Regions from separate parts of the Streptomyces sp. B3I8 genome, predicted to be linked through region 3. Evidence: riboswitches for the same ligand, from Rfam matches in the RefSeq annotation. Region 3 holds a riboswitch; each other region holds the start of a gene.
The links. Region 3 has a riboswitch for cyclic di-AMP ahead of QFZ64_RS35390 (NlpC/P60 family protein). Riboswitches for the same ligand answer to the same signal wherever they lie in the genome.
Positions count from the first base shown of each region.

Region 1: it holds a riboswitch for cyclic di-AMP, as region 3 does, so the genes downstream of both, QFZ64_RS20310 (transglycosylase SLT domain-containing protein) here and QFZ64_RS35390 (NlpC/P60 family protein) in region 3, are expected to answer to the same signal.
Region 2: it holds a riboswitch for cyclic di-AMP, as region 3 does, so the genes downstream of both, QFZ64_RS06115 (C40 family peptidase) here and QFZ64_RS35390 (NlpC/P60 family protein) in region 3, are expected to answer to the same signal.
Region 4: it holds a riboswitch for cyclic di-AMP, as region 3 does, so the genes downstream of both, QFZ64_RS14625 (transglycosylase family protein) here and QFZ64_RS35390 (NlpC/P60 family protein) in region 3, are expected to answer to the same signal.

Region 1 covers NZ_JAUSYN010000002.1:4,086,986-4,092,693, reverse strand. Annotated here, with positions in the region: gene QFZ64_RS20325 (ABC transporter ATP-binding protein) at 1-236, opposite strand, end outside; gene QFZ64_RS20320 (DUF2092 domain-containing protein) at 285-1,589, opposite strand; gene QFZ64_RS20315 (polyprenyl synthetase family protein) at 1,901-2,911, opposite strand; cyclic di-AMP (ydaO/yuaA leader) riboswitch at 3,463-3,633, shown strand; gene QFZ64_RS20310 (transglycosylase SLT domain-containing protein) at 3,639-4,136, shown strand; gene QFZ64_RS20305 (HAD family hydrolase) at 4,292-5,107, opposite strand; gene fahA (fumarylacetoacetase) at 5,364-5,708, shown strand, end outside.
Region 2 covers NZ_JAUSYN010000002.1:872,694-878,401, reverse strand. Annotated here, with positions in the region: gene QFZ64_RS06140 (8-amino-7-oxononanoate synthase) at 1-885, shown strand, start outside; gene QFZ64_RS06135 (DUF397 domain-containing protein) at 936-1,214, opposite strand; gene QFZ64_RS06130 (helix-turn-helix transcriptional regulator) at 1,225-2,085, opposite strand; gene QFZ64_RS06125 (ATP-binding protein) at 2,369-2,803, shown strand; gene QFZ64_RS06120 (DUF6328 family protein) at 2,929-3,483, opposite strand; gene QFZ64_RS06115 (C40 family peptidase) at 3,619-4,092, opposite strand; cyclic di-AMP (ydaO/yuaA leader) riboswitch at 4,096-4,305, opposite strand; gene ddaH (dimethylargininase) at 4,941-5,708, shown strand, end outside.
Region 3 covers NZ_JAUSYN010000002.1:4,265,732-4,271,439, forward strand. Annotated here, with positions in the region: gene QFZ64_RS35390 (NlpC/P60 family protein) at 1-1,253, opposite strand, end outside; cyclic di-AMP (ydaO/yuaA leader) riboswitch at 1,367-1,540, opposite strand; gene QFZ64_RS21175 (ATP-dependent DNA helicase) at 1,940-4,666, shown strand; partial or broken gene QFZ64_RS21180 (peptidoglycan DD-metalloendopeptidase family protein) at 4,791-5,708, opposite strand, start outside.
Region 4 covers NZ_JAUSYN010000002.1:2,844,111-2,849,818, forward strand. Annotated here, with positions in the region: gene QFZ64_RS14610 (DUF501 domain-containing protein) at 1-111, opposite strand, end outside; gene QFZ64_RS14615 (septum formation initiator family protein) at 197-676, opposite strand; gene eno (phosphopyruvate hydratase) at 928-2,217, opposite strand; gene QFZ64_RS14625 (transglycosylase family protein) at 2,596-3,336, opposite strand; cyclic di-AMP (ydaO/yuaA leader) riboswitch at 3,341-3,530, opposite strand; gene QFZ64_RS14630 (transglycosylase family protein) at 3,788-4,822, opposite strand; gene QFZ64_RS14635 (cytochrome P450) at 5,012-5,708, opposite strand, start outside.

The sequences.
Region 1 (5,708 bases), 180 kb from region 3:
CCGAGGAAGCCGAAGACGCTGCCCGCCGGGACGGTCAGGTCGAGACCGTCCACGGCGAGCTGTCCGCCGCGGTACCGCTTGGTGAGCGCACGGGTGGCGATGACCGCCCCGACCTCGGAACCGACCTCGGCCCCGGCCTCGTCCCCGGCCCCGTCACCTGCGGCCGGGGACGGCTCCGCCGTGGACCGGGACGTCGTGGACGGTTGCGCCGTGTCCTCCGCGGACGGTTCCTCCATGCGCTCCCCCACTCGTGGCCCTGCCGTCCGCCGGGGCGGACCCGGCACCTACTTGGCCGCGTCGGCCGCCTTCACCAGCGCGTCCTTGGTGACCGCGCCCACGTACACCTTGCCGTCCTCGGTCATCAGCGCGTTGACCAGGCGGGTCGAGTAGACCGTGCCCGAGCCGAACTTGCCGCTCACCTTGTCCCCGAAGGAGCCGAGGAGGCCGGAGGCAGCACTGTCGTCGGCCGAACCCGAGCCGTGCGAGGAGCCGGAGGGCATGCTCTCGTCACCGCCGAACTCGGCTATCGCAGACCAGCCCTCGCCGATCGTCCTGGCGCCACCCGCGCCGTCCGCGCCGCCGAGGTCGCCGAAAGCGCCGAGGCCGGGCAGGCCCGCGCCCGGCATGCCGCCCGCACCCTTGTGCGGCGCCGCCTTCTCCGCGTCGTCCTCCTCGGTGACCTTGGTGCCCTTGGGCGGGGTGAAGTCGAACGTCGACGCGGCCGGCCGGTCGAAGCTGACCTTGGTGAAGCCCGCGTCCACCACGGCCGCGCCGCCCGAGGCGGGGGTGAGCGTGAACTTCAGCGGCATCCCGGTGCGCGCGTCCACCGCGATGCTGACCGCACCGATCGTCGAACCGGACTTCTCCGGCTTGACCAGCAGCTTGTAGGCGTCCCGACCGGCGACGCGGACGGTGCCGTCGACCGTGACGGACGTCGTGCCGTCGGCGGCCTTCAGGACCTGCTGCGCGAGGTCCTTGGGGGTGAGTGACGTGTCGTCGCCCCCGGGGCCGTGGTGCCCGCCGCCCTTCTTCCCGTGGCCGTCGTGGGTCGCGCCGCCCGGTTCCTGGGCGTGGAAGGCCTGGTTGGACGCGCTGTCGTACGCCCACACCTCGTCGCCGTTGTGGATGACGCTGTACTCGGCCGCCTTCTCGACGATGGACAGCTTGTGCCTGTCCGGCCCGTCCATCGCCACACGCAGGGTGTGCGTGCCGCTCGCCAGCTCCGTCAGCCTGGCGGAGGGGTCGGCGGTGGAGCCGCCCTGGGACGAGGCACCGGAGAGCAGGCCGCTCTCCAGGCCGCCCAGGTCCGGCAGACCCAGATCGGTGGTGATCTTGAAGGTGCCGGAAAGCTGGTCCACGTGCGACGCGGCGACCTTCTCGACGAGCTTCTGCGCGCTGATCTTCGGCAGGTCGGGGTCACCGGAGTCGGCGAGCGCCGGGACGAGCCCGATGGTCGCCGCCGTCACCCCCACCACCGCGGCGGGGACGACGTACCGCGAGGCCTTGCGCCGCGCCCCGCCCGCGCTGCCACCCGTGTTCCCGCCCGGGGTCGCACCGGGGGTGATGTCGTCGGTTCCGTACGGTGCCATGTGTGCCTTACCTCCGTCGTCGGCGGCGGCCTGCCGTGCTCTCGCTCCCCTCGGCTCCCGGTTCACGCTCGAGCCAAGACTTCCCACCCCGTGCCGCCATTGTCACCCGAAGTCCGGGGAGGTGGTCCTCTCCATATGACCAAAAAGTCCGCGACGAGGCGTCAACCCCCGGGTCCAACTCCGCGTACTCCTGCGGTATGACACGCGGGTGGAGATCGTCCACCCTCCCGTAGGGGGAAGGGCCCGTGAGATGCGAAAGGGAGGGGAGGACAGGGCGAAGAGGCGGGTCGTGGGGTGGAGGTTCCGGGGTGTCACCCGGCCCGGTGGACCACCAGTTCGCACATCTCCGTCAGCGCCGTCTTCGCCGCGCACTCCGGCAGCGGGGCCAGCGCCGACCGCGCGTCCTCCGCGTACCGCACCGTGTCCCGCCGCGCCTGCTCGAGGGCGGGGTGTTCCCGCAGCTGGTCCAGGGCCTCGTCGAGACGGGCGTCGTCGCTCAGGTCGGAGTCGAGCAGCTCGCACAGGGCCACGTCCGCCGGCAGCCCGAGCCGCTCGGCCTGCTCGCGCAGCCGCAGCACCGGCAGGGTGGGGATGCCCTCGCGCAGGTCGGTGCCCGGCGTCTTGCCGGACTCGCGGGAGTCGGAGGCGATGTCGAGTACGTCGTCGGCGAGCTGGAAGGCGACGCCGAGCCGCTCTCCGTACTGCGTGAGCACGTCCACGACCGTCTCGTCGGCGCCGGACATCATCGCGCCGAACCGACAGGCCACCGCGACCAGGGAGCCGGTCTTGCCGGCCAGCACGTCGAGGTAGTGGTCGACGGGGTCCCGGCCGTCGCGCGGCCCGGCGGTCTCCAGGATCTGCCCGGTGACCAGCCGTTCGAACGCCTCCGCCTGGATCCGGACCGCCTCGGGGCCGAGGTCGGCCAGCATGTGGGAGGCGCGGGAGAAGAGGAAGTCGCCGGTGAGGACCGCGACCGAGTTGCCCCAGCGGGTGTTGGCGCTGTCCACCCCGCGCCGCACCTCGGCCTCGTCCATGACGTCGTCGTGGTAGAGCGTGGCGAGATGAGTGAGCTCGACGACGACCGCCGAGGGCACGATCCCCGGCGCGTACGGGTCGCCGAACTGCGCCGCCAGCATCACCAGCAGCGGCCGGAACCGCTTCCCGCCCGCGCGGACGAGATGCTGTGCGGCCTCCGTGATGAAGGGGACCCCGCTCTTGGTGGCTTCGAGCAGGCCCTCCTCGACAGCCGTCAGACCCACCTGGACATCGGCTTCCAGAGCCTGGTCCCGCACGCTCAGCCCGAATGGCCCGACGACGGTCACGAGGGGTCTCCTGTCTGCTGGTGTCTGGCGACGGTTACACGGTTTGTCGATAGGTCGCTGCCCTCACTCAAGTCAGCGTATCCGGTCATGTTTCGATCACCACGAGCGCCCATGGTTCCAGGCCGGGACGTACCGGATCAGAGACGGCATGTTCGTGATCGGGTGATACGCACGGTCATGTACGGACTTATGCATGATCCACATCACGGCGGCCCCCCGGGCGGATCCCCCGGGCATCGTCCGGACGACACGGACATTCCCCGCGCGGACGACTTGCGAACATTGAGCCTATTCCGCACCATACGTCCGTCTCACGCCCTCAGTGAGTTGGGTCACGCGCACACCTCGCGGGACGCACTGCTCCGGAATCTCACATTCCCCTTACCCGGACGCCCAGTTGAGCCGGGTGGCGCACAAAGGATCAACATCCCAAAACGCCCAGCAAAAGATCAACCGGATAGAACCTCGTTTTCGTCACTTGTTCCTCACAGGTTCTCTCGCATAGCTTCCTCCCCGATCCGGGTGGAACGCCGAGTCCTGCCGCCGTCCGGAGCACCCATTCACCCATCTCGCACGGCAGGAGCGGGGGACCCAGGTAAGTCGCCGGTCCGGGGCCAAGTCCCGGCACGGCTAGGGGTGAAGCCGGTCCCGCGTGCGTGGGCCGGCCGGGCACCTCCCAGCCCGAACCCGACAGCTCACCTCGCAGGCGACGGAGAGGAAATCCGCCATGTCCCGCTTCGCCCTGCCCGGCTTCCGCCTGCCCGCCCGCGCCCTGATCGCCGCCGGCACCGGTGCCGCCGCCCTCGCGCTCCCGCTGTTCGGCGCCACCCAGGCCTCCGCGGCCACGCCCACCGCCGCCACGACGACGACCGCGGCGACGACGACCGCCACCACGGCCACCTACGCCAACAACCTCGACGGCTGGATCCAGCAGTCGCTGTCGATCATGGCGCAGAACGGCATCCCCGGCAGCTACGACGGCATCCAGCGCAACATCATGCGGGAGTCGTCAGGCAACCCGCTCGCCGTGAACAACTGGGACTCCAACGCCCTGGCGGGCACCCCGTCCAAGGGACTGCTCCAGATCATCGACCCGACGTTCCTCGCCTACCACGTGCCCGGCACCTCGTTCGACCCGTTCGACCCGATCGCCAACATCACGGCGTCCTGCAACTACGCGGCCGCGCGGTACGGCTCGATCGACAACGTGTACGGCGCGTACTGAACCGGGCCGACCGCCCGGACGGGCCCCCGCACCCGACCCGGTGCCCATACCTGCCCGTGCCCCTACCCGACCCGGGGGCTCCGCACCTGGTTCGGGGGTCGACGCCTGGAACAGGTGACTGACGCCTTGACCGGGGGCTGACCCTGGTCCTGGGCTCACGCCCCGGCCGGGAAGAGGCGTTCGAGGACGACGGCGATGCCGTCGTCCTCGTTCGACGCCGTGACCTCGTCGGCGACCGCCTTGAGTTCGGGATGGGCGTTGGCCATGGCCACCCCGCGGGCCGCCCAGTCGAACATGGGGATGTCGTTGGGCATGTCCCCGAAGGCGAGGGTCCGGGCCGGGGAAAGCCCCAGCCGCTCGGCCGCCAGCGCCAGCCCCGTCGCCTTCGTCACGCCACATGGCTGGAGTTCGACGGTCCCGGGCCCGGACATGGTGACCGTGGCCAGCGAACCGACCGCCCCCCGGGCCGCCGCCGCCAGTTCGTCGTCGGACAGGAAGGGGTGGCGCAGCAGCACCTTGCTGATCGGCTCGGCCCACAGGTCGTCGCGCCGGTCGACCCGTACGGCGGGCAGCGTGGGGTGCGGCATGAGGTAGCCGGGCTCGATCAGCGTCAGCCCGTCCGCCCCGTCCTGGTCGACGGCCGCGTACACCTCGCCGACCTCGGCCTCCACCTTGCCGAGCGCGGTCTCGGCCAGCTCCCGGTCCAGCGTGACGGACCACAGCAGCCGGTCCGCGCCGGCGTCGTACAACTGTGCGCCCTGCCCGCACACCGCGAGCCCCTCGCCGCCCAGGTCCTCCAGGAGCGGGCGCACCCTCGGCGCCGGCCGGCCCGTCACCACCAGGTGCGTCGCCCCGGCGGCGGCCACCCGCGCGAGGGCGGCGAGGGACCGGTCGGAGAGCGTGTCGTCGCCGCGCAGCAGCGTTCCGTCCAGGTCAGTGGCGATGAGGGCATATGCGGTGGGTGCGGCCATGATCAGAGAATACGGATGTCGGGCCCCACCGACCCGCCCCGAACCGGACGACGTCCGCTTTCTCGTGTGCAACGACCGGCCCGACAGCGACAGTTGGCGCACGGCGCCTACGCCGTCAGCCAACACCCCCCACGCGTACTGCCCATGGCGGGCGACTCGGCCGTAACGTGTGGCCCGACCACCGGGAACGCGTCCGCCCGTCACCAGCGGGGAACCGCGTCCCCGCCCGGCGCGCACGAAAGCGAGGCAGCACCGCATGCCCCCGTTCGACGTCCCCGAGGGCGACCCCTTCGGCCCGCACAACCTTCCCTACGGCGTCTTCACCCCGCCCGGCGGCACCGCGCGGACGGTGGGCGTCCGGCTCGGCGACCATGTGCTCGACGCGGGCGCGGCGGCCCTCGCACTCGGTTCGCCGTACGCGTCGCTGCTGGCCCGGCCGACGCTGAACCCGCTGCTGGCGGCGGGCCGCACCGCCTGGTCCGACGTCCGGCGCGCGCTGACCGCGTGGGTCACCGTCCCCTCCCACCGGGAGGCGGTCGCCGCGCTGCTGCACCCGCTGTCCGAGGTGCGGCTGCATCTGCCGTTCGAGGTCGCGGACTAC
Region 2 (5,708 bases), 3.4 Mb from region 3:
GAACTCGCCGAGTTCTGCGGCTTCGAGGCGGCCCTGGTTCTCGCCACCGGGTACGCCGCCAACCTCGCCGCCGTCACGGCACTCGCGCCGCACGGTTCGCTGATCGTCTCCGACGCGGGCAATCACGCCTCGCTGATCGACGGCTGCCGGCTCGCGCGCGGCACCACCCAGGTCGTGGCGCACGCCGACCCGGACGCCGTGCGCAAGGCGCTGGGCGCGCACCGGGGTCCGGCCGTCGTCGTCTCCGACACGGTGTTCTCGGTGGACGGCGACGCGGCACCGCTCACCCGACTGGCCGCAATGGCACGGGAATCCGAGGCCGGTCTGGTCCTCGACGACGCCCACGGGCTCGGCGTGCTCGGCGCGGGTGGCCGGGGTGCCCCGTACGGGGCGGGGCTCGCGGGCGCGCCGGAGGTGGTGGTCACGGCGACGCTGTCGAAGTCGCTCGGCAGTCAGGGCGGGGTCGTCCTGGGGTCGGCGGCGGTGATCGAACACCTGGTCAACACGGCCCGGACGTTCATCTTCGACACCGGGCTGGCCCCGGCCGCCGCGGGCGCGGCACTCGCCGCGCTGCGGCTGCTGCGCCGTGAACCGGGGCGTGCCGACCGGGTGCGGGAGGTGGCCGTCACCCTGTACGAGCGGCTGACGGCGGAGGGGTTCGAGGCGGTACGGCCGGACGCGGCCGTGGTCTCCGTGCGGGCACCGTCCCCCGAGCGGGCGGTGCGGTGGGCGGAGGACTGCCGGACGGCGGGACTCGCCGTCGGCTGCTTCCGCCCACCCTCCGTGCCCGACGGTGTCTCCCGGCTGCGGCTGACCGCACGCGCGGACCTGACGGACGGCCAGATCGACCAGGCCGTCGAGACGGTCCGCGCGACGCGGCCGTGACCGAGCAGGTGCTCGTCGATGCGCTCCGTTCGGTTCGTTCGCGGTTCGGTTCAGTCCAGCGAGTCGAGAAAGTCCCGCCAGGCCCCGGGGGCGAAGCACACGGCGGGCCCCGGGACCCGCTTGGAGTCGCGCACGGCGACCAGCCCGGCCCAGGGTCCGGAGCCCGGGCAGGCCGTCTCCACACAGTTGTTCATGCCGGTGCTGTGGCTGCTGCGCAGCCAGCGCACCCCGGGCAGGGACGTGCCGGCGGGCAGGGCCCGGGGGATGTCGGAGCGGGCGGCGCACACGGCGGCGGAGACAGAAGCGGAAGTGGAAGCGGAAGCGGGCATGGGTTCCTCCTTACGCGCGTTCGGCGAGCGCGGTGAGGTGATCCAACGAGTCCTCGGGCGAGAGAGCGTTGCTCTGCAAGGTGCTGAAGGCCTCGGCGTAGGCCTGGAGTTCTTCTTTCCGTTCGAGATAGAGGCTACTCGTCAAGTGGTCGAGAACAACTACGTCCAGATCAGAAGTGCTCGGAAATGAGAAGATAACGAAAGGGCCGGTGATGCCGATGTGCGCCCCGGCGGCGAACGGCAGTACCTGGAGCCGGACATGGGGCAGACGGGCGGCCGTCACCAGCCGTCTGAGCTGCGCCTCCATCACCTCGGGGCCGCCCACCTCGCGGCGCAGCACCGCCTCGTCGAGCACCGCGCTCATCCGCAGCGGCGGGTCCGCGCGCAGCACGTCCTGCCGGGCGAGGCGCACCTCCACCAGCGTGTCGAGGTTGGCGTCGTCCGGCGGACCGATCGCGGCGCGGGTCACCGCACGGGCGTACTCCGGTGTCTGCAACAGCCCCGGCACGACCAGCGTCTCCAGCGTGCGCATCGCGGAGGCCTGCGACTCCAGGCTGATGAAGTCCCGGTAGGCGGGCGGCAGCACCCCCCGGTACGCGTGCCACCAGTTCTGCCGGCCACCGCCGTCCTCCGACCCCGCGAGCACCAGCAACAACTCGCGCAACTGCGGGTCGACGACCCCGTAGGCGTCCAGCAGCAGCCGCACATCGGCCGGTTTCACTCCACTGGAACCTGTCTCGATCCGGCTCACCTTCGACTGGTGCCAGCCCACCCGGGACGCCGCCTGTCCGCTGGTGAGACCCGCCTGCGCGCGCTGGGCGCGTAATTCCGCGCCGAGTTTGCGGCGGCGCACCGCTGGTCCGTACTGCATGGCCGACTCCTTCCGCCCGGCGTGCGCGCACGCGCCGCGGTGACGGTGAGCGACAGCGGGCCCGGTGGGCGACGGTAGAGGATGGACCGAGCAATCGCCCATATACGGTCGGTCATCGGATAGTTCACCGCTTCGGGCGACAGATATATGCATATCTTGGGGGATCGGCAGCAGGGAGCCCGTGGGTGGTGGCAGTCTGACGCGCAGCACCAAGTCCGGGACCGTACGCGAACCGTCCGCTCCGTGCCGGGCTCCGGTCCCGTGGGAAAGGGGCGACGTCGCCATGGCAGATCACCAGGAAGCATCCGTCACTCTGCCGAGCGATCCCGCCTCGGTCTGCGCGGCCCGAAGATACGTGGCGGGCGTGCTCACCGACTGGGGACTGCCACCCGACGCCGCCGACACCGTGCGCCTGATCGTCTCCGAGCTCGCCACCAACGCCGTGCAGCACACCTTGGGGATGTCGCCGACCTTCACGGTCGACCTCGCCCTGGACCGGGACGAGCAGCTCCGCGTCGGGGTCACCGATGGCCATCCGCGCTTCCCCGAGCGGCTGCCGGCGGCCGTGCAGCGGGACAACGGGCGCGGTCTGGTCATCGTGCGCTGTCTGACCGCGGAGTACGGCGGGCGGCTCAGCGTGCGGCCCACCCGGGAGGGCGGGAAGAGGATCGAGATCGAGCTGCCGTGGAAGGTGCCCGCGATCCAGCCGGACCCGTGACGGGACGGGATCCAGCCGGGCCCGTGACGGGACGGGATCCAGCCGGGCCCGTGACGGGACGGGATCCAGCCGGGCCCGTGACGGGACCCGGTCCGACCGGACCCGGGAGCGGCATGGCCGGCCGCTCAGCCGCCGGAGTCCCTCCGGTCCGGGTCGTCGGGCGTCTGTGTGGAGCCCTTGGTGACCTGCTGTCGGTCCGTGCGGACACCGGTGCGGCGGACCAGCCGCGGCAGGACGCCCCACAGCAGGACGCATGCCGCCATGGTTCCCGCGCCCGCGGCGATGCCCGCCCCCCGGCCCAGCGTCACGTCCACCACGAGCAGCACCGAGCCGGTGAACGCCAGCATCAGTACCGCCAGGCCCGCCGAGGCCAGTCGTGAGGAGACCTGCACGATCAGCGGCTTGGCGTTCTGCTGGAACAGCGAGCGGTGCAGCGCCGCCGGCGCGGTGAACAGGACGGCCGCCAGCATCGCCAGCAGCAGCGTGACGACGTACGTCGCGCGCTGGAACGTGTCGATGTGCGGGAAGCGCTGCGTGAAGGCCAGCGTCAGCAGGAAGGCGAACAGGATCTGCACGCCCGCCTGGGTGACGCGCACCTCCTGCAGCAGCTCGGCGAAGTTGCGGTCGGCACGCTCCAGCGGGGTCTCGTTGCGTTGGTCGTGGTGAGGACGGTCGGCCATGACTGACAGATAACCGTTCCACGGCCCGTCATGCCCCTGACCGGCACGGACCACCGGGGTGCCGGGGCCCGCCGTGCGGGTACGAACGCCGGGGGCCCGGCACCGGAGTACGGGTACCGGGGCCCCGGCGGGCGGTCAGCGCACCCTGCCGTACCAGACGCTCCTGGTCCACAGCTTCTGCAGCCGTACGACGTCACCCGTCTTCGGCGCGTGCCAGATCTTCCCCTTACCGGCGTAGATGCCCACGTGGTACACGTAACTGCCCGTGTGGAAGAACACCAGGTCGCCCGCCTTGCGGTGGGACGACGAGATGTGACGCGTCTTGTTGTACTGGGCCGCGGCCGTCCGGGGCAGCTTCTTGCCCGCCTTCTTGAACGAGTACAGCGTCAGCCCGGAGCAGTCGAACCGGTGCGGTCCGGTGGCGCCCCACTGGTAGGGGGCGCCCTTCTTCGACGCCGCGACGTGCAGCGCCTTCGTCGCCGTGGTCGCGGCGGACGCCTGGGAGGCGACGCCGGGGACCGCGATGCTGCCGCCCACGGCGGCGAGGGTGAGGGCCGAGGCGGTGCCGGCCCGGGTCAACAGCGACGGGACACGATCGAGCGCAGTCATGCGCAACCCTTCGTCAGCCGCCTGTGAAGGATGACCTGTCGGATTCGGGCTGGCGAAGTTGCCCGGCCGCTGACGCGGCTTCACCCCAAGGGCTGCTCGGCACGGACCGTGTGTCCGTCCCGGCGACCCGTCGTGCTCGGGTCCTCCACTCCTGCCGATCCACTCCTGTCGACCGGTCATCCGGGCGGCGGCAGGATTCGGCGTCCGCCCGGACCGCCCCGCCTCTTGTGGCGGGGGCTGTCGGAAGGGATCTTCACCCATCGAAGTCCGAAAATCCCAACGGAACCGGAGGTTTGTGTTGTTACTCACCACTCTGCTGTTCGAGTGAACACCCTTTGTTTCGGCCCGCGTCCAGAACCGGGAGGAGCCCCGGACCAGCACCGGAACACCTCGTTCCGCTTGGTGTCCACCCGGGTCGCGCAACCGGGCGGGTCCCGAAAGACGAGGTGTGTCTACGCCGAAAGGGGGTACCCCGTCCGGCCCCTCGCGCCGGGAGTGTCGCCGGGTGCGAGGGAACGTGGGGGGCGGCCGCCGGCCGACCGTCGGCCGGCCGCGAGCTCCCGCGGGCCGGCCGTGGGGCGCCGGGGTCGGTCGCCGCCGCGCCAGAAGGATGCGGGCTCCGCGCCACGCGTGAGCCATGACGAGCCCCCGCCGCCCAAGAACCCATGCGGGCCCCCGCCGGGCAGGAGCCGTTGCGGGCCCTCACCACGCAAGAACGTTGCGGACCCCCGCACTCTCACGCAGTGAAGCTGCGCGTACGCGCAGTTTTCATCACTTGTCCGGCGCTCTTCGCCGTCTCTACCGTGGTCTCACCCCCTTCGGCACCGCATCAGCGGAGGTACCCCTTCGTGCCCGAATCCCGTGTGCCGCGCCCTCGGCGCTACCTCGTCTGCGAACCCACGTACTTCACCGTCCGGTACGCGATCAATCCCTGGATGCACCCCGACGTCCCCGTCGACACCGGCCTCGCCCTGATCCAGTGGCGGAACCTGGTCCGCGCCTACCGCGACCACGGCCACACCGTCGAGACCGTGCCCCCCGTCCCCGGCCTCCCGGACATGGTCTTCGCCGCCAACTCCGCCCTCGTCCTGGACGGCCGCGTCTTCGGCTCCCTCTTCCACGCCCCCGAACGCCGCCCCGAGTCGAGCGCCTACGCGGCCTGGTTCAAGGCCGCCGGCCACGACGTGTACCGGCCCGAGTCGGTGTGCGAGGGCGAGGGCGACCTCGTTCCGGCCGGCCGGTACATCCTCGCCGGCACCGGCTTCCGCACCACCCCCGAAGCCCACCGCGAGGCCCAGGAGTTCTTCGGCGCCCCGGTCATCGGGCTGCGTCTGGTGGACCCGTACTTCTACCACCTCGACACCGCCCTGTGCGTCCTCGACCCGGTGGACCCCAGCGCCCCCTCCGCCCCCGGCCGGGAGGCGAACATCGCCTACTACCCGGACGCGTTCTCGCCGGGCAGCCGCGAGGTACTGGCCCGGCTGTTCCCGGACGCGGTGCTCGCCACCCGCCGGGACGCGCTCGCCCTCGGCCTCAACTCGGTCTCGGACGGCCGCCACGTCTTCCTCCCTCCGCGCGCCACGGACCTCGCCGACCGGCTCGCCCGCCGCGGATAC
Region 3 (5,708 bases):
GCCGGGAAGGCCCCCGTGCCGTCCACGGCCGGGAAGCCGCCGTCAACCGCGGGGAAGCCGCCTGTGTTGTCCACCGCCGCCGGGTAGGCACCCGTGCCGTCCATCCCGGGGTAGGAGTAGGCAGTGCCGAGGGCCGGGAAGGAACCGGTGCCGTCCGCGGGAGGGAACGGCTGGGAGGCGCCCGCCCCCGCCATGGAACCCATGGAACCCATGGAACCCGTGGAACTCATGGAACCCATGCCGCTCACCGCCGGGAAAGCCCCGGTGTCCGTGCCCGGGTACGCGCCGGAGCCGTCGAAGCCCGGGTAGGCGGCCGCGCCGGCGCCCATGGCCGGGAACGAACCCGTGTTCTCCACGCCCGGATACGCGCCCGTAGTGCCGACCGCCGGGAACGACCCGGTGGCGCCCACGGTCGGAAAGGAGCCGGTGCTGTCGACGGCCGGGAAGGAGCCCGTGCCGCCCACGGCCGGGAAGGCATCCGTGCCGCTCGTGCCCGCGTACGCCCCGGACGGCATTCCCTGTCCCGGTCCCGGGGCGAGCTCGGCCGTGGGGGAGGAGAACGTCCACGACTGCGACTGCGACTGGGGCTGCGCCTGGGGCGCGCTCTCCAGTGCCGCACGCGGGGCGCCGGTCCGTTGCGACAGCAGTACGCGCGCTGCGGCGAGCTTCCGCTGCGTCGCCTCCTTGGACGTCCGCGGCGACCGCTGCGGCGCCGCGCTCGGCGAGGCGGGCTTCCTGGGCGCCGGCAGTGCCGGCAGCTCCCGTCCCGAAGTGCCCGGCCCGAGGGCCGGGGTCTCGCGGGCGGCACCCAGCGCCGGGGCGCCCGGCCTCCGCCGCCGCTTCTCCGTCGCGGCCACCAGTTCGGCGACGGTCCTGTCGATCGACGACTGGCGCAGGCCCTGCGGTCGCCGGTCCCCCGGGCGCTGCGCGGACCGACCGGGTGCCGGACGGTCCGGTCGCCGGTCGGCCGGCAGCACCGCCGCGACGGACGGGCCGAGTTTCGCGCGCGCCGTGTCGAGCCACTGCGTGCGCTTGGCGGCCTCCGCGGCGGGCCCCGACCGCTGCCGCTCCTTGGCGGCCAGGACGCGCGTCGCGTTGTAGGTCTCCGTGGCCGTCTCGACCCGTTGGTACAGGCTGTCGATCCGCTGCTGGACCTCCGCGTGGCTCGGTCCCGGCGGCTCGGCCTCGGGCGCGACATCCCCTGCCGGGGAGAACAGGGCCATGGGGTCCACGGCCATGGGATTCGGGGCCATGGGTTCCAGGGCCCGCGACGCTCGCGCGGGCGTACCCGGTCCTGCGGGGACCGCGGGAAACGCGGCGCGCGCACCGGCAGGGAGCGGTTTCTGGTCCGACGCCAAGGGAGGCGACTCCTTCCGTGCTCCGCCTACCGGGTTAGCTGTCGGATTCGGGCGGATGATTCCGGAAGGACTGCCCTACGGCCCGTACGCGCGGGGCGGTTGGGCCGATTCACCCCAGGTCTCGGTTGGGTCCCCGGCTCCGGCTGCCCGCGGGGGCGGGCCGGACTCGGCGGAGGCCGCGCGGCCCGGCGACGTTCGCCGGTTGCGTCGAGCGGCCTGTCGGCACCGTAGCCAACGTGTGTGTCTCGTGTGAAGGTCGGAGTGCGTTATGTCCGATACATTTTTGTGACCTTCGCGTGAGGATCCGGTTGCCGTCGACGGTTCCGGCCAACCTGCGTAATCGTTCCGTCAGTTGCCCGTCCACCGGCCCGTTCCGTCGCCGCCGCCCGGCCACCAGCGGTGATCGCGCCGAGACGGCGTCCGGGCGACCGACCGGACGGTCTGAAGCCCGGCCGCCGTGGTGGGCACCGTCGCCCGGCTGAGAGCTTCGTCACGCGGGCCGCCCCGGCGCCCCGGGGTTCCCTACGGAGTTTCCGAGGGGGAGGCCGGTTGTCGGTGGGGCGCCCTAGACTCGGGATGCGATGAGCAGCCTCTTTGACGACAGCTTCCTGGCGGACCTCCAGGCCCCGCGGGCCCACGGTGAGGAACCCCCGCCACCGCCCGAGGACGAGCACGTACCGGAGCCGATTCCGGACGATCTGTTCGGCGGGAAGTTCGACGTGCCCCCGGACAGGTGGCAGGCCGGAGCGGGGGGCTCCGGCGAGGCCGGAGCCGGAGGCGGGTACTACCGCAACGGCGCCCTCCGCCCCGTCCTGGACGCGGCGGCCCTCCTGGACGGGCTGAACGAGAACCAGCGCGCGGCCGTCGTGCACGCCGGCTCCCCCCTGCTCATCGTCGCCGGCGCCGGCTCCGGCAAGACCCGCGTGCTCACCCACCGCATCGCGCACCTGCTGGCCGAGCGCGGCGTCCACCCCGGCCAGATCCTCGCCATCACCTTCACCAACAAGGCCGCGGGCGAGATGAAGGAGCGCGTCGAGCAGCTCGTCGGCCCGCGCGCGCACGCGATGTGGGTGATGACGTTCCACAGCGCCTGCGTCCGCATCCTGCGCCGGGAGAGCAAGCGGCTCGGCTTCACCTCGTCCTTCTCGATCTACGACGCCGCCGACTCCAAGCGTCTGATGGCCCTCGTCTGTCGTGACCTGGACCTCGACCCCAAGCGCTTCCCGCCGAAGTCCTTCAGCGCCAAGATCAGCAACCTGAAGAACGAGCTGATCGACGAGGAGGACTTCGCGGCGCAGGCCGCCGACGGCTTCGAGAAGACGGTCGCCCAGGCCTACGCGCTCTACCAGTCGCGGCTGCGCGAGGCCAACGCGCTGGACTTCGACGACCTGATCATGACGACGGTCAACCTGCTGCGTGCCTTCCCGGACGTCGCCGAGCACTACCGCCGCCGCTTCCGGCACGTCCTGGTCGACGAGTACCAGGACACCAACCACGCCCAGTACGCCCTCGTGCGCGAACTGGTCGGCACCTCCGAGCACCCGGTCGACGTGCCGCCGGAGGCCCAGGTGCCGCCCGCCGAGCTGTGCGTCGTCGGTGACGCCGACCAGTCGATCTACGCCTTCCGCGGCGCGACGATCCGCAACATCCTCCAGTTCGAGGAGGACTACCCGGACGCGACGACGATCCTGCTGGAGCAGAACTACCGTTCCACGCAGACGATCCTGTCCGCCGCCAACGCGGTCATCGAGCGCAACGAGTCCCGCCGCCCGAAGAACCTGTGGACCAACGCGGGCTCGGGCGCGCAGATCACCGGCTACGTCGCCGACACCGAGCACGACGAGGCCCAGTTCGTCGCCGACGAGATAGACCGTCTCACGGACGCGGGCGAGGCCAAGGCGGGCGACGTCGCCGTCTTCTACCGCACCAACGCCCAGTCCCGTGTCTTCGAAGAGGTGTTCATCCGCGTCGGTCTGCCCTACAAGGTCGTCGGCGGTGTTCGCTTCTACGAGCGCAAGGAGGTCCGGGACGTTCTGGCCTACCTGCGGGTCCTCGCCAACCCCGAGGACTCCGTTCCGCTGCGCCGGATCCTCAACGTGCCCAAGCGGGGAATCGGCGAGCGCGCCGAGGCGATGATCGACGCCCTCGCGCAGCGCGAGCGGATCAGTTTCGCGCAGGCGCTGCGGCGCGTCGACGAGGCGTACGGCATGGCGGCCCGCTCCACCAACGCCGTCAAGCGGTTCAACGTACTGATGGAGGAACTGCGCACGGTCGTCGAGTCCGGCGCGGGCCCGGCGACGGTCCTGGAGGCCATCCTCGAACGCACCGGCTACCTGGCCGAGTTGCAGGCGTCGACGGACCCGCAGGACGAGACCCGGATCGAGAACCTCCAGGAACTCGCCGCCGTCGCCCTGGAGTTCGAGCAGGAGCGGGGCGCCGGGGCCGGGGCCGAGGACACGGCCGGGACGGGGACCGGGGGCGGGCAGGCGGCACCGGACGCCGCCACGGCGGCCGGGCCCGGGGACGGGGGAGCCGAGGGCGCGGACGCGGCGGCCGGGGATGCCGGGGCCGCAGCGGTTCCCGCGGCCGCGGCTGCTCCCGCTGCTCCCGGCGCCACCCTCGCCGACTTCCTCGAACAGGTCGCCCTGGTCGCCGACTCCGACCAGATCCCGGACGAGGAGGAGGACGGCTCGGGCGTCATCACCCTGATGACCCTGCACACCGCCAAGGGCCTGGAGTTCCCGGTCGTCTTCCTCACCGGCATGGAGGACGGCGTCTTCCCGCACATGCGCGCGCTCGGTCAGACCAAGGAGCTGGAGGAGGAGCGGCGACTGGCGTACGTGGGCATCACGCGCGCCCGGGAGAGGCTCTACCTGACCCGCGCGGCACTGCGCAGCGCATGGGGGCAGCCGTCGTACAACCCGCCCTCCCGTTTCCTGGAGGAGATCCCCGACCAGCACGTGCAGTGGAAGCGGACGGGGTCGGCCGGTGCGCCGGCCGCGGGCGGAAAGCCGGGGCGCGGCTCGGGCGTCGCGGCCTCGCTGTCGTCGTCGCTGTCCTCCTCGTTCCCGTCCCGGTCACGTTCCTCGGCGGCGGGCGCCGCCGGGTTCGCGACGGGCCGGGGCGGCGCGGGGGACAAGCCCGCGGTCGATCTGTCCGTCGGCGACCGTGTCACCCACGACCAGTTCGGCCTCGGCACGGTGGTCTCGGTCTCCGGGGCGGGCGCGAAGGCGGAGGCGACGATCGACTTCGGCGACCCCAAGCCGAAGCGGCTGCTGCTGCGGTACGCGCCGGTGGAGAAGCTGTAGGGGGAGCGCGCGGGGAGGCGGCGTCAGGGGGGAAGCGCCGCGGAGGGAGTGCGCGGCGCCGCGCGGGCAGCGGGAACGGCAGGCGGTGACGGGCGGTCGTCGGGGGACGGCCGGCCCGGTCCGGTTACGTCGGGTCCAGGCCGTGGCTGCGGAGCCAGGGGAGCGGGTCGACGGCCGCCCCGCCGCCGGGCCGGACCTCGAAGTGCAGGTGCGGGCCGGTGGAGTTGCCCGAATTGCCGGAGTAGGCGACCGGCTGGCCGGCCTTCACGGTCGCACCGTTGGCGACGCGGTAGCTGGAGAGGTGGCAGTACCACGTCTCCGTGCCGTCCTTCGCCGTCACGATCATCATGTTGCCGTACGCGCTGTTCCACTGCGTGCGCACGGTGCCGTCCGTCGCGGACATCACCGTGGTGCCGAACGAGACGGGGAAGTCGATGCCGGTGTGGACGGACATCCAGTTGACGCCGGCCTGGCCGAAGTAGGCGCTGAGGCCCTTCTGGGTGACCGGGAGGACGAACTTGGGGCGCAGCCGCTCCTTGCGGGCCGCTGCCGCCGCCGCTTTCTTCTGCTGGGCCGCCTGCTGTGCCCTCAGGTCGATGCGTTCCTGGGTGCGGCTGGCCCGGTCGGCGAAGTCGTCCGCGCCGGCGGACAGGCTCTGGAGCTGGGTGTCCAGCTTGTTGTTGGCGGCGACCGGCTTGACCGCGGTGGCCTCGGAGGATCCGGCGGCCGTCGTCTCCTTGCCGTCGCCATCGCCGAAGTCGACGGTGGCGGCGGCGATGGAGGCGACCCCGAGGACGCACACCGAGGGCACGGCGACGGTGAGCAGCGCGGAACGTTTTGCCGGGGCACGGCGGCGGGAGCGGGTGGCGGCACGGGCCGCGGTCCGCGAGAGCGGGGCGGGGCCGGCCTCTTCCTGGTCGTCGAGGAGGTCGGGGGCATCGTCGCCGTCGTCCGCCCCTGATTCCCCGCTCTCGAAGGAGTCGAAGGATTCGAACGTCGCGGTGGCCTGCTGGTCGAACGGTACGGCCTGTTCGATGACCGC
Region 4 (5,708 bases), 1.4 Mb from region 3:
GTGCGCGATCGCGCGCAACCCGCGCGGCGGCCGGCCGAGCTGCTGCCGGAACGCCTCCACGTCGGCGTCGGTGGGTGCGGTGCGCGGGGTGGTCGGCGGAGGGGTTTCCATGCGCGTCGAAGAGTCTCTCTGTCCGTGTCGACACGGGCCCGAGGGGTCCGGTGCCCGCTTGCTGCCGTACGAGAACCGTACTGTCTCAACGGCGGACGGCCGCGTCCGCCCGGTCGACGCCGTCCCACAGGTTGGCGTACCAGGGGCGCGTCGCCGCGCCGCCGGCGGAGCGGGTGCGTGTGACGGCGCTGGGGTCCGCCACGACGAAGCCGGTCTCCCCCGGCATCACGTAGTGCAGCCGCAGCCTGATCTGCTGCTCCGCGTAGGCGTCGTCCTGCCAGCGGGCCTTGAGGTCGCGCAGCTGCTCCACCCGCTCACGGGCCTGCTCCTGCTTGCGCTCCTCCTCGGCGATACGGGCCCGCTGGGAGACGTACTGCCGCATCGGGTAGGCGAGCGCCACGATCATCGTGCACAGCACCAGGGCGAGCAGTGCCGCGCGGCCGGTGAGCCGGGAGCGGCGGGCCTGACGCCGGGTCTGCGAACGGTAGACCCGGGCGGCCGTCTGCTCGCCGAGCAGCCGCAGCCTGGTGGCGGTCGAGAACCGGTCCCGGTCCTTCGCGGCCATGTCCTCCGCCTCCCGTCGCGATCGCGCGCCCGTGTCCTACGTGGTCACGCGCGCCCCGTGCCGTACGTACCCGTGCCGTACGTGCTCGCCGCCGTACATGGTCGTACACGTCCGTGTCGTACGCGGTCGTAGGTGGTCGTACGTGCCCGTCTCACGCGTACGTCCCCGCACACGGTACGGGACCGGGTGCGGGGACGTACGTACGACGCTGCCTACGGGCGGTGCTCAGGCCTGCTCGGCCCGTGCCGTGCCTACTGGCCGGCGGAGCGGAACCGGGGGAACGCCGAGCGGCCGGCGTACACCGCGGCGTCGTCGAGGATCTCCTCGATGCGCAGCAGCTGGTTGTACTTGGCGACGCGCTCGGAGCGGGCCGGGGCGCCGGTCTTGATCTGGCCGCAGTTGGTGGCGACGGCCAGGTCGGCGATGGTGACGTCCTCGGTCTCACCGGAGCGGTGGGACATCATGCACTTGAAGCCGTTGCGCTGGGCGAGCTCGACGGCGTCCAGGGTCTCGGTCAGCGAGCCGATCTGGTTGACCTTGACCAGCAGGGCGTTGGCGGAGTTCTCCTCGATGCCGCGGGCCAGGCGCTCGGGGTTGGTGACGAACAGGTCGTCGCCGACGAGCTGCACCTTGTCGCCGAGCTTGGCGGTGATGGTCTGCCAGCCGGCCCAGTCGTCCTCGAACAGCGGGTCCTCGATGGAGACGAGCGGGTACGCGTCGACGAGCTCCGCGTAGTACTCGGTCATCTCGGCCGCCGAGCGCTCCTTGCCCTCGAAGGTGTAGACGCCGTCCTTGTAGAACTCGGAGGCGGCGACATCGAGGGCGAGGGCGATCTGGTCGCCGGGGGTGTAGCCGGCCTCCTTGATCGCCTCGAGGATGAGGTCCAGGGCCTCGCGGTTGGAGCCGAGGTTGGGGGCGAAGCCGCCCTCGTCGCCGAGGCCGGTGGCCAGGCCCTTGTTCTTCAGGACCTTCTTCAGCGTGTGGTAGACCTCGGCGCCCCAGCGCAGGGCCTCGGAGAAGGACTCCGCGCCGATCGGGGCGATCATGAACTCCTGGATGTCCACGTTGGAGTCGGCGTGCGAGCCGCCGTTCAGGATGTTCATCATCGGCACCGGCAGCAGGTGCGCGTTGGGGCCGCCGAGGTAACGGAAGAGCGGGAGGTCGCTGGCCTCGGAGGCGGCGTGGGCCACGGCGAGGGAGACGCCGAGGATGGCGTTGGCGCCCAGCGAGCCCTTATTGTCGGTGGCGTCCAGGTCGAACATGGCCTGGTCGATCAGGCGCTGCTCGGTGGCGTCGTAGCCGACCAGCTCCGGGCCGATCTGCTCGATGACGGCGAGGACGGCCTTCTCGACACCCTTGCCCAGGTAGCGGCTCGGGTCGCCGTCACGGAGTTCGATGGCCTCGAAGGCACCGGTGCTGGCACCGGAGGGAACGGCGGCACGACCCGTGCTGCCGTCGTCGAGGCCGACCTCGACCTCGACCGTGGGGTTGCCTCGGGAGTCCAGGATTTCCCGGGCTACGACGACGTCGATGGACGGCACGAGCATCTCCTTCTGGGATGTGACGCGGGTACGCCGGACCCTCGGGCCCGACGTGGGGCGCGGAGCCGGGACGGCCCGCGGTCCGAGCCTAGCCGTCCCGGGCGGCGGCACCGGTGTGCGGCCCACTCCGCGGGCAGAAGTGTGGGTGAATTGTTTCCTGACGGAACAAAATGAGCGGGGGTGGGCATCAGGAGAGCGCGGCGACACCCGGCGGCCGCAGACCCTTTCACGGCTCCCCCCTGCCCGGACATGCCCCACCCCCGGCGCGCACGGGGGAGACGCGCCGGGGGTGGGGGCCCGTGGGGACGGGGGTGGCCCCGCGGGAGGGCCGGGGTGGCCCGTGGGAGGGGCCGGGGTGGCCCCGCGGGGGCCGGGGGGTCAGCTCAGGTGGAGCTGCTGGCCCGGGTAGATGACGTCCGCGTCGTCCACGATGTCCTTGTTCAGCTTGAACAGCTTCTGCCAGCCGCCCTTGACGTCGTGGTCCGCGGCGATCTCGCTCAGGGTGTCACCCTTGACGACCTTGTACTCGCCGTCACCCTTCTCGACCTTCTTGCCGGTCGGCGTGGTGACCGTCTTCTTCACGGCCGGACGCTCCTGCGAGCGGGAGGCGTGCTGCCCGGCGGACGAGGAACCGCTGGTGGAGCCCGCGCTGCCGGAGCTGCCGGAGCTGCCGGAGCCGCTCGACCCGCTCGACGACGAGCCGTTGGACGACGAGCCGTTGGACGTGGCGGCCGCACCGTTGTACGCGGCGCCGGTCAGCCCCTTGCCGCACACCGGCCAGGCGCCCTTGCCCTGGCCCGCGAGGACCTTCTCGGCGACGGCTATCTGCGCCGACTTGGAGGCCAGGTCGGCACGCGCGGCGTACGCGGTACCGCCGTACGCGGCCCAGGTGGAGTTGGTGAACTGCAGGCCACCGTAGAAACCGTTGCCGGTGTTGATGGACCAGTTGCCGCCGGACTCGCACTGGGCGACGGCGTCCCACTGGGAGGCGGTGGCGGCGGAGGCGTTACCGGCCGCCATCAGCGGGGCGGCGACGGCGGCACCGGTGACGCCGGCGAGTGCGACGACCCGGGTGGCCTTGGACGGACGACGGTGCTTGCCCTTGCCGGAAAACAGCATGGAGAGATCCCCTCACCGACGCCTGCGAGGTGAGCTGTCGGGTTCGGGCCGGTTGAGTTGCCCGGTCGTGTGCCGCTTCCGGCACACGACTTCACCCCAAGCCGTGTCCGGCCGTCCGGGGCCACGAGATGGCCCGGCTGCCGGACCCGGCACTTACCTGGGTCCCCCGCTCCTGCCTACGGCGCTTGACGCGACGACTGTTCCCGTACGGCCGCTGGCAGGATTCGGCGTTGCGACCGTCGGGGCCCGCGATGGCGAGCGGTGACGACCGTAGACACGGGATCCGGCGGATTTCAAAGACGATCAAGGCTTATGAGACTCATCCCACACTTTCACCGAATCGGACATCAAGGGTGATCCACGGACCAAACTCCCCTGATTTCGGGTGCACTTCGACCCCGTACGTCCGATTGTTCCCCTGGCGTCCCAGCAGTCCCGGACCCCTGTTCGCCTACTCCACGTCGAGGCTCTGACCGGCGCGGATGACGCTCGGGTCGCTGCCGATGGCGTCCTTGTTCTGGCGGTAGAGGGCCTCCCACCCGCCGTCGACGCCAAGGGAGTCGGCGATGGAGCCGAGGGTGTCGCCGTCGCGGACCGTGTAGGTGGAGCCCGTCTCGGCGCTGCTGCCGCGGTGCCGGCCGGTTCCGTCGGCGATGAGGGTGTTGGCACCCTTCGTCCCGTCGACGGCGCCCGTGTCGACGAGGGCCGAGGCGCCCGGGCTCTGCCGGTAGTGGTCGTCCGACGCGCTCCCCGACGACCGCCCGGCCGACGAACCGCCGGACTTGTCACCGGATTCCGGAGACCGGGTGGATTCGCCGCCGGAGCGCGAATCGCCGGAATCGCGGGAGGAATCCTCGCCCTTCTTGCTCGGGCTCGCGCTCGCCTTTCCGGAGGCGCGGTCGGACGTGCTGCCGGAATCCCCGGTGGACTTGCCGGAGGAGCCCGGTGAATTCGAGGAGCCGGAGGAACCCGAGGAGGAGGACGCCGAGCCGGACGAATCGGCCGAACCGGACGAGTTGTCCAGTCCGAGGTCGAGTCCGGAGTCGGAGTCCCCGGACTCGTCCGAGGAGGAACCGCCGCCCAGGCCCGTGTCCACGTCCGCGGAACCGGAGTCCTTGGAGAGTCCGGAGAGCGGGCCGCAGGTGGGCCAGGCGGCGACGCCCTCGGCGTCGAGGATCTTCTCGGCGACGGCGATCTGCTGCGAGCGGCTGGCCTGGTCGGGGCTCGGCGCGTAGTCGAGGCCGCCGTAGTGGTCCCAGTCGTCCTGCGACAACTGCAGTCCGCCGTACAGGTTGTTGCCCGTGTCGGCGCTCCAGGAGCCGCCGCTCTCACACTCCGCCACGTGGTCCCAGGTGGTGCCGCTGGCGGCGCTCGCACCGGTGGCGCCGAGCAGGGGGATGGCGATGGCGGAGCCGGTCACGCCGGCCGCGACGAGGAGAGCCGGAGCCTGGCGGGGGCGACGGTGACGACCGTTCCCGGAGAGCATGCGGATGCCTTTCACACGACAGCGGTGACCCAACGCGGCGATCCGGGGGACCGCCTTGTTGATGCGTGAACGTATAGCCAGTAGAACACCGGTTACAAGTTAATGCAGCGCAGATCACGTGAAGATCACAAAGCTGAAAACCTGTCACTTTTGCGTGGCTGAGCGTGTTTACGCGGAACCGATGCCGTCTCATTTCGGGACGGGTGCGAACTCCACGGGCAGCGTGCGCAATCCGCGCATGATGAGGCCTCCACGCCACCGCAATTCGGTGGAATCCACCGCGAGTCGGAGGTCCGGAAGGCGGGTCAGGAGGGCCGCGAGCGCGGTCCGGCCCTCCAGACGGGCGAGCGGGGCACCGAGACAGTAGTGGATGCCGTGCCCGTATCCGAGGTGTTGATTGTCACGGCGAGTGAGATCGAGCACGTCCGGGTCGGTGAACCGTTCCGGGTCGCGGTCGGCGGCCGCCAGGACGACGAGGACGGGGTCGCCGGGGGCGATGTCCTGGCCGCCGAGGGTCAGCGGCCGGGTGGCGAACCGCCAGGTGGCCAGCTCCACCGGGCCGTCGAAGCGCAGGAGTTCCTCGACCCCGCTCTCCAGCAGGCCCGTCTCCCCCGCGGCGAGGGAGTCCTGCAGCCGGGTCCGCTGCCCGGGGTGGGCGAGCAGGGCGTGGATGCCGTTGCCGATGAGATTGACGGTGGTCTCGAAGCCCGCGAAGAGAAGGATGAACGCCATCGCGGCGACCTCGTTCTCCGTGAGGTGCTCGCCCTCGTCGGAGGCGCGGATGAGACCGGAGACGAGATCCTCGCCGGGGGCGGCCTCGGCGGGCAGTGCCTCGCGCTTGCGGTGGATGAGGTCGGCGAGATAGCCGCGCATCTTCTTGACGGAG